DNA from 3 places in the Mesorhizobium sp. M7A.F.Ca.CA.001.04.2.1 genome. Region 1 is predicted to be linked to each of the others. Evidence: predicted binding sites of a transcription regulator. Region 1 holds the regulator's gene; each other region holds the start of a gene.
What was found. The regulator PhoB, encoded in region 1, activates phosphate uptake and scavenging genes when phosphate is short. The targets are predictions, from matches to a motif close to TGTCATNNANCTGTCAT.

Region 1 (3,259 bases):
CGAGCGCATGTCCGGCGCCATCATCATCCTGCTCGTCTTCCTCATGGCCATGAACATCACCGCGATCGTGCTTCGGCGTCGGTTCGAGCGGCGCTGGTAGAAAAAAGGCATTTTGGTATGAACATCATGACCGAACAGTCCCTTGAAAACGCAGTGGGCGACAAGATGAAGTCGAACGAAGTGATAAAAATGCGCGGCGACAAGGTCGGCGTGTTCTACGGCGAGAAGCAGGCGCTGTTCGACGTCGATCTCGACGTCCGCCTGAACCAGGTGACGGCGCTGATCGGCCCCTCCGGCTGCGGCAAGTCCACCTTCCTGCGCTGCCTCAACCGCATGAACGACACCATCGATTCAGCACGGGTAACCGGCAAGATCACGCTCGACGAAGAGGACATCTACGACAAGAACATCGATGTCGTCGAACTCAGGGCGCGCGTCGGCATGGTGTTCCAGAAACCCAATCCGTTCCCAAAGTCGATCTACGAGAACGTCGCCTATGGTCCGCGCATCCACGGATTGGCCAAGCGCAAGGCCGACATGGATCAGATCGTCGAGTCCAGCCTGAAGAAGGCGGCGATCTGGAACGAGGTCAAGGACCGTTTGCAGGAACCTGGCACGGGTCTTTCCGGTGGCCAGCAGCAGCGCCTGTGCATTGCACGCGCCATCGCCGTGTCACCCGAGGTGATCCTGATGGACGAACCGTGTTCGGCGCTCGACCCGATCGCCACCGCTCGCGTCGAGGAACTTATCGACGAACTGCGTCAGAACTATACGATCGTCATCGTCACCCATTCGATGCAGCAGGCAGCGCGCGTGTCGCAGCGCACCGCGATGTTCCATCTTGGCTATCTGGTCGAGGAGGGCGCCACCGACAAGATGTTCACCACCCCCGACGACAAACGCACCCAGGACTACATCACCGGCCGGTTCGGCTGATCTCTGGCATATGAGGGACGAAGATCATGGGTGAACATACCGTCGCATCTTTCGATGAGGATCTGGAGCAGATCAGCCAGCTGATCCGCGACATGGGCGATCTCGCCCGCTCGATGGTCGGTGGCTCGACCAGGGCTTTGCTCAATTCGGACAATGCGCTGGCGCAGCGGGTGGTTTCCGACGACGCCATCATGGATGCACGCCAGCGCGAGCTGGACGATCGTGCCATCACGCTGATCGCCAAGCGCCAGCCAATGGCCAACGATCTGCGTGCGGTAGTCGGTTCGATCCGCATGGCCGGCGACCTCGAGCGCATCGGCGACCTTGCCAAGAACATCGCCAAGCGCGTCGGCACTGTCGGGCTGAGCGTCACGCCGCACGACCTTTCGCATTCGATCGACGCGATGGCGCAGCTGGTGCTGATCCAGGTGCAGGGGGTCGTCGACGAGTATGCCGCCGCTGACGCGGCAGCGCTTGCCACGCTCCGAAACAATGATGAACGCATCGACGTCAAATACACATCGGTGTTCCGCGAACTTCTGACCTACATGATGGAAGATCCGCGCAACATCACGGCGTGCACGCACCTGTTGTTTTGCGCCAAGAACCTCGAGCGGATCGGCGACCACGTGACCAACATCGCCGAAAATGCCTATTATGTTTTGACCGGCACGCAGTTGCCAGCCAATCGTCCGAAGCAGGACGAGACGGCAATGTCCGCGCCAGCGGCATGACAGGGGTGACCAGCCGATGATCGCGCCACGCATCATGGTGGTGGAGGATGAGGAGCCGCTAGGCGTGCTGCTCCGCTACAATCTCGAATCCGAAGGTTACCAGGTCGAGGTGGTGACGCGCGGCGACGAGGCCGAAATCCGGCTGCAGGAGAACGTTCCAGACCTTCTGGTGCTCGACTGGATGGTGCCTGCGGTTTCCGGTATCGAACTCTGCCGCCGGCTAAGGATGCGTCCCGAGACCGAGCGGCTGCCGATCATCATGCTGACCGCGCGAGGCGAGGAAAGCGACCGCGTGCGCGGCCTCTCGACCGGTGCCGACGACTATCTGGTCAAGCCTTTCTCGACGCCGGAGTTCATGGCCAGGGTCAAGGCGCTGCTGCGCCGGGCCAAGCCGGAAGTGCTGTCCAGCGTGCTCAAGGTCGGCGATATCGTGCTCGATCGCGAATCGCACCGTGTCTATCGCAAGAAGAGCGAGATCCGGCTCGGGCCGACGGAATTCCGCCTGCTTGAATTCATGATGCGCCATCCAGGCCGCGTGTTCTCGCGCAGCCAACTGCTCGACAATGTCTGGGGCGAGACGATCTACATCGACGAACGCACGGTCGATGTGCATGTCGGCCGGCTGCGCAAGGCGGTCAACAACGGCCGTATGCCCGATGTCATCCGCACCATCCGTGGGGCGGGTTACGCCATTCGCGAGGACTGAACTCCCTCGTTTGAACTTACGCCACGTTCTTGCCGCCGAGACCGGATCTCGCCTGCACGCCCGGCGCAAAAATCTCCTGATCGACGAAGATCAGCGCCCGCATGGCGCAGCCTTCGCGGATCAGCGGCAGTTCGTTCGGCTCGGTGTCGAAGGAAATCGACTTGGAATGCTGGCCGCCGGCGGTCTGGGCAATCGCTTGCCGCAATGCCGGCTCGATCAGGTCGAAGGCGGCGGCGCTGACGCCGACCATGGCGACCGGCGCCGGATCGATCAGCGCGAACAGGCTGCCGAGGCCGTAGCCGAGCGCTTCGCCGGCCTTGCGATAGGCTTCCCGTTCGGGTCCGTCCCTTTCGCGGGCGGCGGCAGCCAGGGCGCGCATGTCGGCGTCGCTGACATCGGCGACGGGCTCTGCATCCTCGCCCATCTGCCGCGCGTTGCGCCAGATGGCATAATTGCCGGCATAGGCTTCGACGCAGCCGCGCCGTCCGCAGCGACACAGCGCGCCGTTCGGCCGATGGATCATGTGGCCGAATTCGCCGCCCGAGGAATGGGTGCCGGTGAACAATTCGCCCTTCAGCACCAGCCCCATGCCGATGCCGTGCGACAGGAGGATGGCGATGAAATCGTCGCGGTAACGATCGGGGTCGCGCCAGCGCAGCGCCACCGCCATCATGTTGCAATCGTTCTCCATAATGGCTGGGATGCCGAACTCCTCTTCGAATATGTCGGCGAAGGCGATGTCGGTGTGCGGCGTGATCGGCGACCACAGCATGGCGCGGGCACGGGTGTCGGTGATGCCCTGGACGGCCAGCGCGATACGAGCGATGCTGCGCACGTCCAGGTCGGGATCTTCCAGGCGGCGCCGCACGATTGCCGTGCACTC
Region 2 (3,259 bases), on a different contig from region 1:
CGAGCTTGGTTTCCAGACCCTAGACGGCTCGCGCGGCGCGGTGCCCGATCTGGTCAGGGAAGCGACATCAGGCGAAGGCTTCGATGTCGTCTTCGACGCCACCGGCAACACCCAGTCGGTGCAGTCGGCCTTCGCCCATGTCGCGCATGGCGGAACGCTGGTGCTGGTCTCCGTCGTCAAGGACGATATCAGCTTTTCCGACCCGGAATTCCACAAGCGAGAGATGACGCTGATCGGCAGCCGCAACGCGCTGCGCGCCGACTTCGATCATGTCGCCGCCTCGATCCGCAACGGGGCCGTACCACTGGCCAAGCTCGTCAAACACCGCACCACACTCGCCGCCACGCCGCGCGATCTGGCTCGTTGGGCGCATGAGAAATCCGGCCTGATCAAGGCTGTGATCGAGGTGGGGTTATAACATGGCAGGCGGCGAACCCAGCCCGAACTGACGACGCCCGAGCCAGGTCGACCCCCACTCCGTCTCGGCGAAGCCGAGACGGAGTGGGGGAAGGCGGTCCTCAATCGCCAAGACGCAAGTGAGCGCGACCGAGCTGGTCTGATATCAGCGTGAGTCAGATAAATCACGGTCTCGTATAAGCCCGTCACTCCCTACAGCGCCGACAGCTTCAGCTCCACCCGTTCGGCCGGGAAGCGCGACTCGGAAAACTGGATTGGTTGGCCGTCCGGCGTGACGTTGACGGCGACCGTGACCAGTACGATGGCGCCCGGCTGCAGGTCGAGGTCGGCAAGGTCCGCCGCATCGGCATGGCGCGCCGACAGCACGGTCGATTGCCTGAGGTAATCGTCTATGCCGAACCGCGCCAGCGAGGCGGTGATCGAGCCGGTCTCGGCCATCGCGGCATCGATGCCGGCAAAGCGCCGGGCTTCGAACCAGCCAGCAGCGCGCGACACCGGCCGTCCATCGGCTTCGCCGCGCGTTTCCAGGCGGATCACATCGGCTCCCTTGGCAAGACCCAGTCCCTCGGCGACGCGCTGGCTGGCCGGCTCGACCGACGAGGCGAGCAAGGCGATGTGCCGTTCCGTCGTCTGCGCTTGCAGCCCTGTCGAAAACCGTGTGCGCGCCCCGATCGGATAGGACAGCCGCTTGCGCGACAGCACGAAGGTGCCGCGCCCCTGCTCGGCCCGCAGCACGCCTTCCCTTACGAGGGCTGATATGGCGCTGCGCACCGTGTGGCGGTTGACGCCATAGCGCTCTGCCAGCGCCACCTCCGGCGGCAGCGCTGCATTCTCCGTGAAATCGCCGATGGCGATCGCATGCAGCATCTTGTCGGCAATCTGCCGCCACAGCGAAACGCCACTGCGCCGCTCGATGCTGTCCGCTGCTAGCCGCCCGACCATCATTGCCCCAATCTTCCAGCGCCCAGTCTTCTATCGCTGTCATCCACCCGTCATGGACACCCGTTAGATAATAGGTATAATTTGTATAGTTGTCTATATCAATAGACAAATTTAGCCACGAGGACTACAGCTCATGCGAGGACAGGAAGCCCGCGACCAGGCCGAGCGCAAGGCCGCCATGGCAACCCTTGCGCAATCCAGCGGCGATGACATCGTGCGGCTCTGGAATGAGGCCGGACTGCCTTCGGACGCCGAGCTGTTGCGCGGCCCCGAAACCGGCCTTGTCACCCTGCGCGGCCGCATCGGCGGCGGCGGCGCCCCTTTCAATGTCGGCGAGGCGACCGTCACCCGCGCCACGGTCAGGCTACCCACCGGACAGGTCGGCCATTGCTATGCGCTTGGCCGCGACAAGCAGAAGGCGAAGCTGGCGGCTATCGCCGACGCCCTATGGCAGGACCCTGCCCGCCGCAATGAGGTCGAGACCGGACTGATAGCGCCTCTGCAGTCGGCTCTGACCATGGCGCACGAAAAACGCCGCGCCGAGACGGCGGCAACGAAGGTGGATTTCTTCACCATGGTTCGCGGAGAAGACTGATGGACGCAGCTGTGCAATCGATCGAGGGCGGGTTCGCCGATCCGGTCTTCAACGCCCAGACCGTGTTCCGCGCCGTGATGGACGCAATGGCGCGGCCGGGCAGCGTGCAACCGCTGCCGGCCTTCGCCCGCCCGCCGGTGCCGCTCTCGGCTACCGCCGGCGCCATCGCACTGGCGCTGTGCGACAATGACACGCCGCTCTGGCTCGACCCGGCTTTGCAGGCCTCCACCGCGATCAGATCATGGCTTGGGTTCCATACCGGCGCGCCATTGGCCAACACACCGGCCGATGCGCATTTCGCCTTGATCGCAGCACCTGCCGAGATGATGGCGCTCGATGGCTTTTCGCAGGGCACGCAGGATTATCCCGACCGCTCGACCACGCTGATCCTGCAGGTCAGCGATCTGGTCTCCGGCACGCCGCTATTGCTCGAAGGTCCTGGCATCGAAACCAGCGCCACGATCGCGCCGGCGCAGATACCACGCCATTTCGTCGAGCAGTGGAAGCAGAATATCAAGCGCTTTCCGCGCGGCGTCGACTTCATCCTCGCCACATCAGGCGGCATCGCCTGCCTACCGCGCACGACGGGCATCAAGACGATGGAGGCGTAAGATGTATGTCGCGGTAAAAGGTGGCGAAGCGGCAATCGCCAACGCCCACAGCCTGCTGGCCGACCGCCGGCGTGGCGACCGTTCGGTGCCCGCCCTTCGTCTCGACCAGATCATCGAGCAGCTGGCGCTCGGCGTCGACCGGGTGATGAGCGAAGGCTCGCTCTATGATCGTGAACTGGCCGCGCTCGCCATCGCCCAGGCGCGCGGCGACATGATCGAGGCGATCTTCCTGGTGCGCGCCTACCGCACCACGCTGCCGCGCTTCGGCTACTCCAGGCCCATCGACACCGCCAACATGCTGGTCGAGCGGCGCGTGTCGGCGACCTACAAGGATCTGCCCGGCGGGCAGTTGCTCGGACCTACCTTCGACTACACCCACCGGCTGCTCGATCCCGAGCTTGCCGCCGGCGCCGATGTCGCCGAGCCCTTGCTGCGCGAGACGGAAGCGCAAGCCATGCCGCGCGTCTCGGCGATCCTCGCCCGCGAAGGCTTGATCGAACCGGATGGCGACATGCCGCAGGACCATGTCCCCGGCGACATCACCCGCGAGCCGCTCGAATTCCCGATGGCGCGCGACATCCGCCTGCAGGCGCTGTCACGCGGCGATGAAGGGTTCCTGCTGGCGCTCGGCTATTCCACCCAGCGCGGCTATGCCCGCAACCACCCCTTCGTCGGCGAGATCCGCATCGGCGAA
Region 3 (3,259 bases), on a different contig from region 1:
AATTCGGCTATGCCGGCGACGATCACGTCGTGCCGTTCGAGGTCGGCCCTCTCGACGTGCGCGGCCGCACGGTCCAACTCGGGCCGATGCTGGACGCCATCCTCAGCCGCCACGATTATCCCGAGCCGGTCGCCCGCCTGCTGGCGGAGGCCTGTGTGCTGACCGTGCTGCTCGGCACTTCGCTGAAGTTCGAGGGCAAGTTCATCCTGCAGACCCGCACCGACGGACCCGTCGACATGCTGGTTGCGGATTTTTCCACGCCCTCGGCGCTGCGCGCCTATGCGCGTTTCGATGCCGACCGGCTGGAAGCGCTGGTCGCGGCGGGCGAAATGTCCCAGCAGACGCTGCTCGGCAGTGGCGTGCTGGCGCTGACCATCGACCAGGGCGCCCATACGCAGCGCTATCAGGGTATCGTCCAGCTCGATGGCGAGACCCTGGAAGACGCGGCACGCACCTATTTCCGTCAGTCGGAGCAGATCCCGACGGATATCAGGCTGTCGGTGGCCAAGCTTTTGACGCCCGGTCCCGGCGGCGCCCGCGAGCAATGGCGCGCCGGCGGTATCCTGGCGCAGTTCCTGCCGCAGTCGCCCGAGCGCATGCGCGTCCCGGACCTGCCGGGCGGCGATGGCGATCCGCGTGAGGAGATCCACGATCCGGTCGACAATTCCTGGCAGGAGTTGCTGGCTCTGCTCGGCACCATCGAGCCGACCGAACTGATCGACCCGACGATCGGCGCCGAGCGGCTGCTCTACAGGCTGTTCCACGAGCATGGCGTGCGCGTCTTCGGCGGCGTTCCGGTCGCCGACCAGTGCTCGTGCTCCAGGGACAAGATCCGCGGCATCCTCGAGGGTTTTTCCGCCCAGGAGATCAAGGACAGCACCGAAGACGGCGGCATCCACGTCGCCTGCGAATTCTGTTCGAAGCAATATGATTTCGACCCGGCGGAATTCGCGGCCCAGTAGAGTAGAAACCACGCCTCACCGGTCGCTCCGCGGCCGGTGAGGCGAAATCAATTCACCGTCCGCCGCGTCCCCGGCAAGTCCAGCGAAAACGCCGGAATGGCGATGTCGAACGTCTCGCCCCGCTTGTTGCGCATCGTGTAATGCCCGACCATGATGCCGGACGGTGTCGAGAGCGGGCAACCGGATGTGTACTGGTAGCTGTCGCCGGGATTGAGTTCGGGCTGGTCGCCGACCACGCCGGGGCCGCGCACTTCCTCGACCCGGCCGGTGCCGTCGGTGATGTGCCAATAGCGCGACAGAAGCTGCACGAAATCGTCCGACTGATTGTCGATCGTTATCTGATAGCCCCAGACATAGCGGTTCTCAGAGGGATCCGAACGGTCCTCCAGATAGAACGGCCTGACCTGCACTTCGATGTTGCGCGTGACGGCGCTATACATAAGCGGCTCCAAAAAACGGTTCCAGCGGAACTTTCGGCGCTCCGTGCGGTTAGGTCAACCGATCGAAGCCTCCTCTGGCCGGCCTCGCGGGCAGGTGCCGACAAAGAATGTCATTTAAGTGACATATGACAATGATGGTGTGCGCGGACTGGTGACGCGCGACTCGGGCGCTCTGCTGAACTGTTGAAACCGGCCATCTTGCGGACCGGTTTTCCTGGAGTGACCGGATCTCGATGCAACTCACTCTCATAGCCGCCACGCTTTCAACCGTCCTCATCCTCTCGAATCTCGCCAGCATCGTGCTCGCCGCGTCGCGTCTGAGACGGCGTCGCACCATTGCGCCGCCGGCCGGCAAGCCGCGGCCGGTGTCGATCGTCGTGCCGTCGCGCGGCGTCGAGCCGTTCACGCAGGAGACGCTGGAGCGCGCCTTCTCGCTCGACTGGCCGCGCTATGAGCTGATTTTCTGCGTCGCCCATGCCGACGATCCGGTGGTCAAATTGATAAACAGGACGATCGTCCGGTTTCCGAAAGTGCCGGCCCGGCTGCTTGTCGGCGACGACCGCATCAGCGCCAATCCGAAACTCAACAATTGCGTCAAGGGCTGGGAAGCGGCGCGGCACGACTGGGTCGTCCTGGCCGATTCCAACGTGCTGATGCCGAGGGACTACATCCAGCACCTGATGGCTGCCTGGCGGCCCGGCACCGGCCTTGTCTGCTCGACGCCGATCGGCTCGCGGCCGGCCGGCTTCTGGGCCGAGGTCGAATGCGCTTTCCTCAACACGCTGCAGGCGCGCTGGCAGTATGCCGGCGAGGCGCTCGGCCTCGGCTTTGCCCAGGGCAAGAGCATGCTCTGGAACAAGCCGATGCTCGACGCCAATGGCGGCATCCGCGCGCTGGCCGCCGAGATCGCCGAGGATGCCGCTGCGACCAAGCTGGTGAACAGTCTCGGCCTGCGCGTCAATCTCGTCGCCGCCCCCTTCGAGCAGCCGCTTGGCCGGCGCTCGTTTGACGACATCTGGTCGCGTCAGGCCCGTTGGGCGCGCCTGCGCCGCGTCACTTTCCCGCTGTTCTTCGCACCCGAAATCCTGACCGGTGCCGTGGTGCCGCTGGTGCTTGCGCTGATTGCAGCGGCAAGCGCCGGCTTCAGCCTCTGGGCAACCGCCCTTGCCGTGCTGGCGGCCTTCTATCTTCCGGAGTGCGCCCTGGCCTGGTCCAAGGGCTGGTACCTGTCGCCACGCATGGTCGCCGCGATCATGGCGCGCGACCTGATCCTGCCGGCGATGTGGGGGCGCGGCTGGCTCGGCGGCGCCGTCGACTGGCGCGGCAATGCGATGACCATCGGCACCAAGACGGCCGAGCTGGAAGAGACGCCGTCCGGCGCCTGAAGGCCTCCTACCTGGCCTTCAGCGCCTGCGCGATGTCCTCGAGCAGATCGTCGGTATCCTCCAGGCCAACCGACAGCCTGAGCGTGCCCGGCCCGATGCCGAGCTCGGCGCGCGCCTCGTCGCTGAGGTTCTTGTGCGTCGTCGTCGCCGGGTGGGTGATCAGGCTCTTGGCGTCACCGAGATTGTTGGAGATCAGGACGATGTCGAGCGCGTTCTGCAAGGCGAAGGCCGCCTGCTTGCCGCCCTTGACGTCCAGGCAGATCAGCGTCGAGCCGCCCGACATCTGCTTCTTGACGATGTCGGCCTGCGGATGGTCGGCGCGGCCGGGATAGATGACGCGCGCGATTTCCGGCCGTTCGGCCAGAAAATCGGCGATCCGGCCGGCACTTTCCGTCTGCTGGTGTACGCGCAGCGGCAGCGTTTCCAGGCCCTTCAGCAGCGTCCAGGCGTTGAAAGGCGAAAGGCTTGGGCC

Region 2: a site for PhoB is predicted at 1,397-1,413, ahead of phnF (phosphonate metabolism transcriptional regulator PhnF). Genes of this name have one in related genera too.
Region 3: a site for PhoB is predicted at 1,511-1,527, ahead of EN955_RS00230 (ceramide glucosyltransferase). Genes of this name have one in related genera too.

Annotation. Positions count from the first base shown of each region.
Region 1 is NZ_RZQT01000018.1:25,582-28,840, forward strand. Features, by position in the region: gene pstA (phosphate ABC transporter permease PstA) at 1-100, shown strand, start outside; gene pstB (phosphate ABC transporter ATP-binding protein PstB) at 118-936, shown strand; gene phoU (phosphate signaling complex protein PhoU) at 963-1,670, shown strand; gene phoB (phosphate regulon transcriptional regulator PhoB) at 1,687-2,376, shown strand; gene EN955_RS08465 (ROK family protein) at 2,393-3,259, opposite strand, start outside.
Region 2 is NZ_RZQT01000065.1:4,399-7,657, forward strand. Features, by position in the region: gene EN955_RS20430 (zinc-binding alcohol dehydrogenase family protein) at 1-418, shown strand, start outside; gene phnF (phosphonate metabolism transcriptional regulator PhnF) at 610-1,359, opposite strand; gene phnG (phosphonate C-P lyase system protein PhnG) at 1,493-1,954, shown strand; gene phnH (phosphonate C-P lyase system protein PhnH) at 1,954-2,565, shown strand; gene EN955_RS20450 (carbon-phosphorus lyase complex subunit PhnI) at 2,567-3,259, shown strand, end outside.
Region 3 is NZ_RZQT01000001.1:47,930-51,188, reverse strand. Features, by position in the region: gene EN955_RS00240 (Hsp33 family molecular chaperone) at 1-962, shown strand, start outside; gene apaG (Co2+/Mg2+ efflux protein ApaG) at 1,010-1,402, opposite strand; gene EN955_RS00230 (ceramide glucosyltransferase) at 1,636-2,787, shown strand; gene EN955_RS00225 (O-succinylhomoserine sulfhydrylase) at 2,795-3,259, opposite strand, start outside.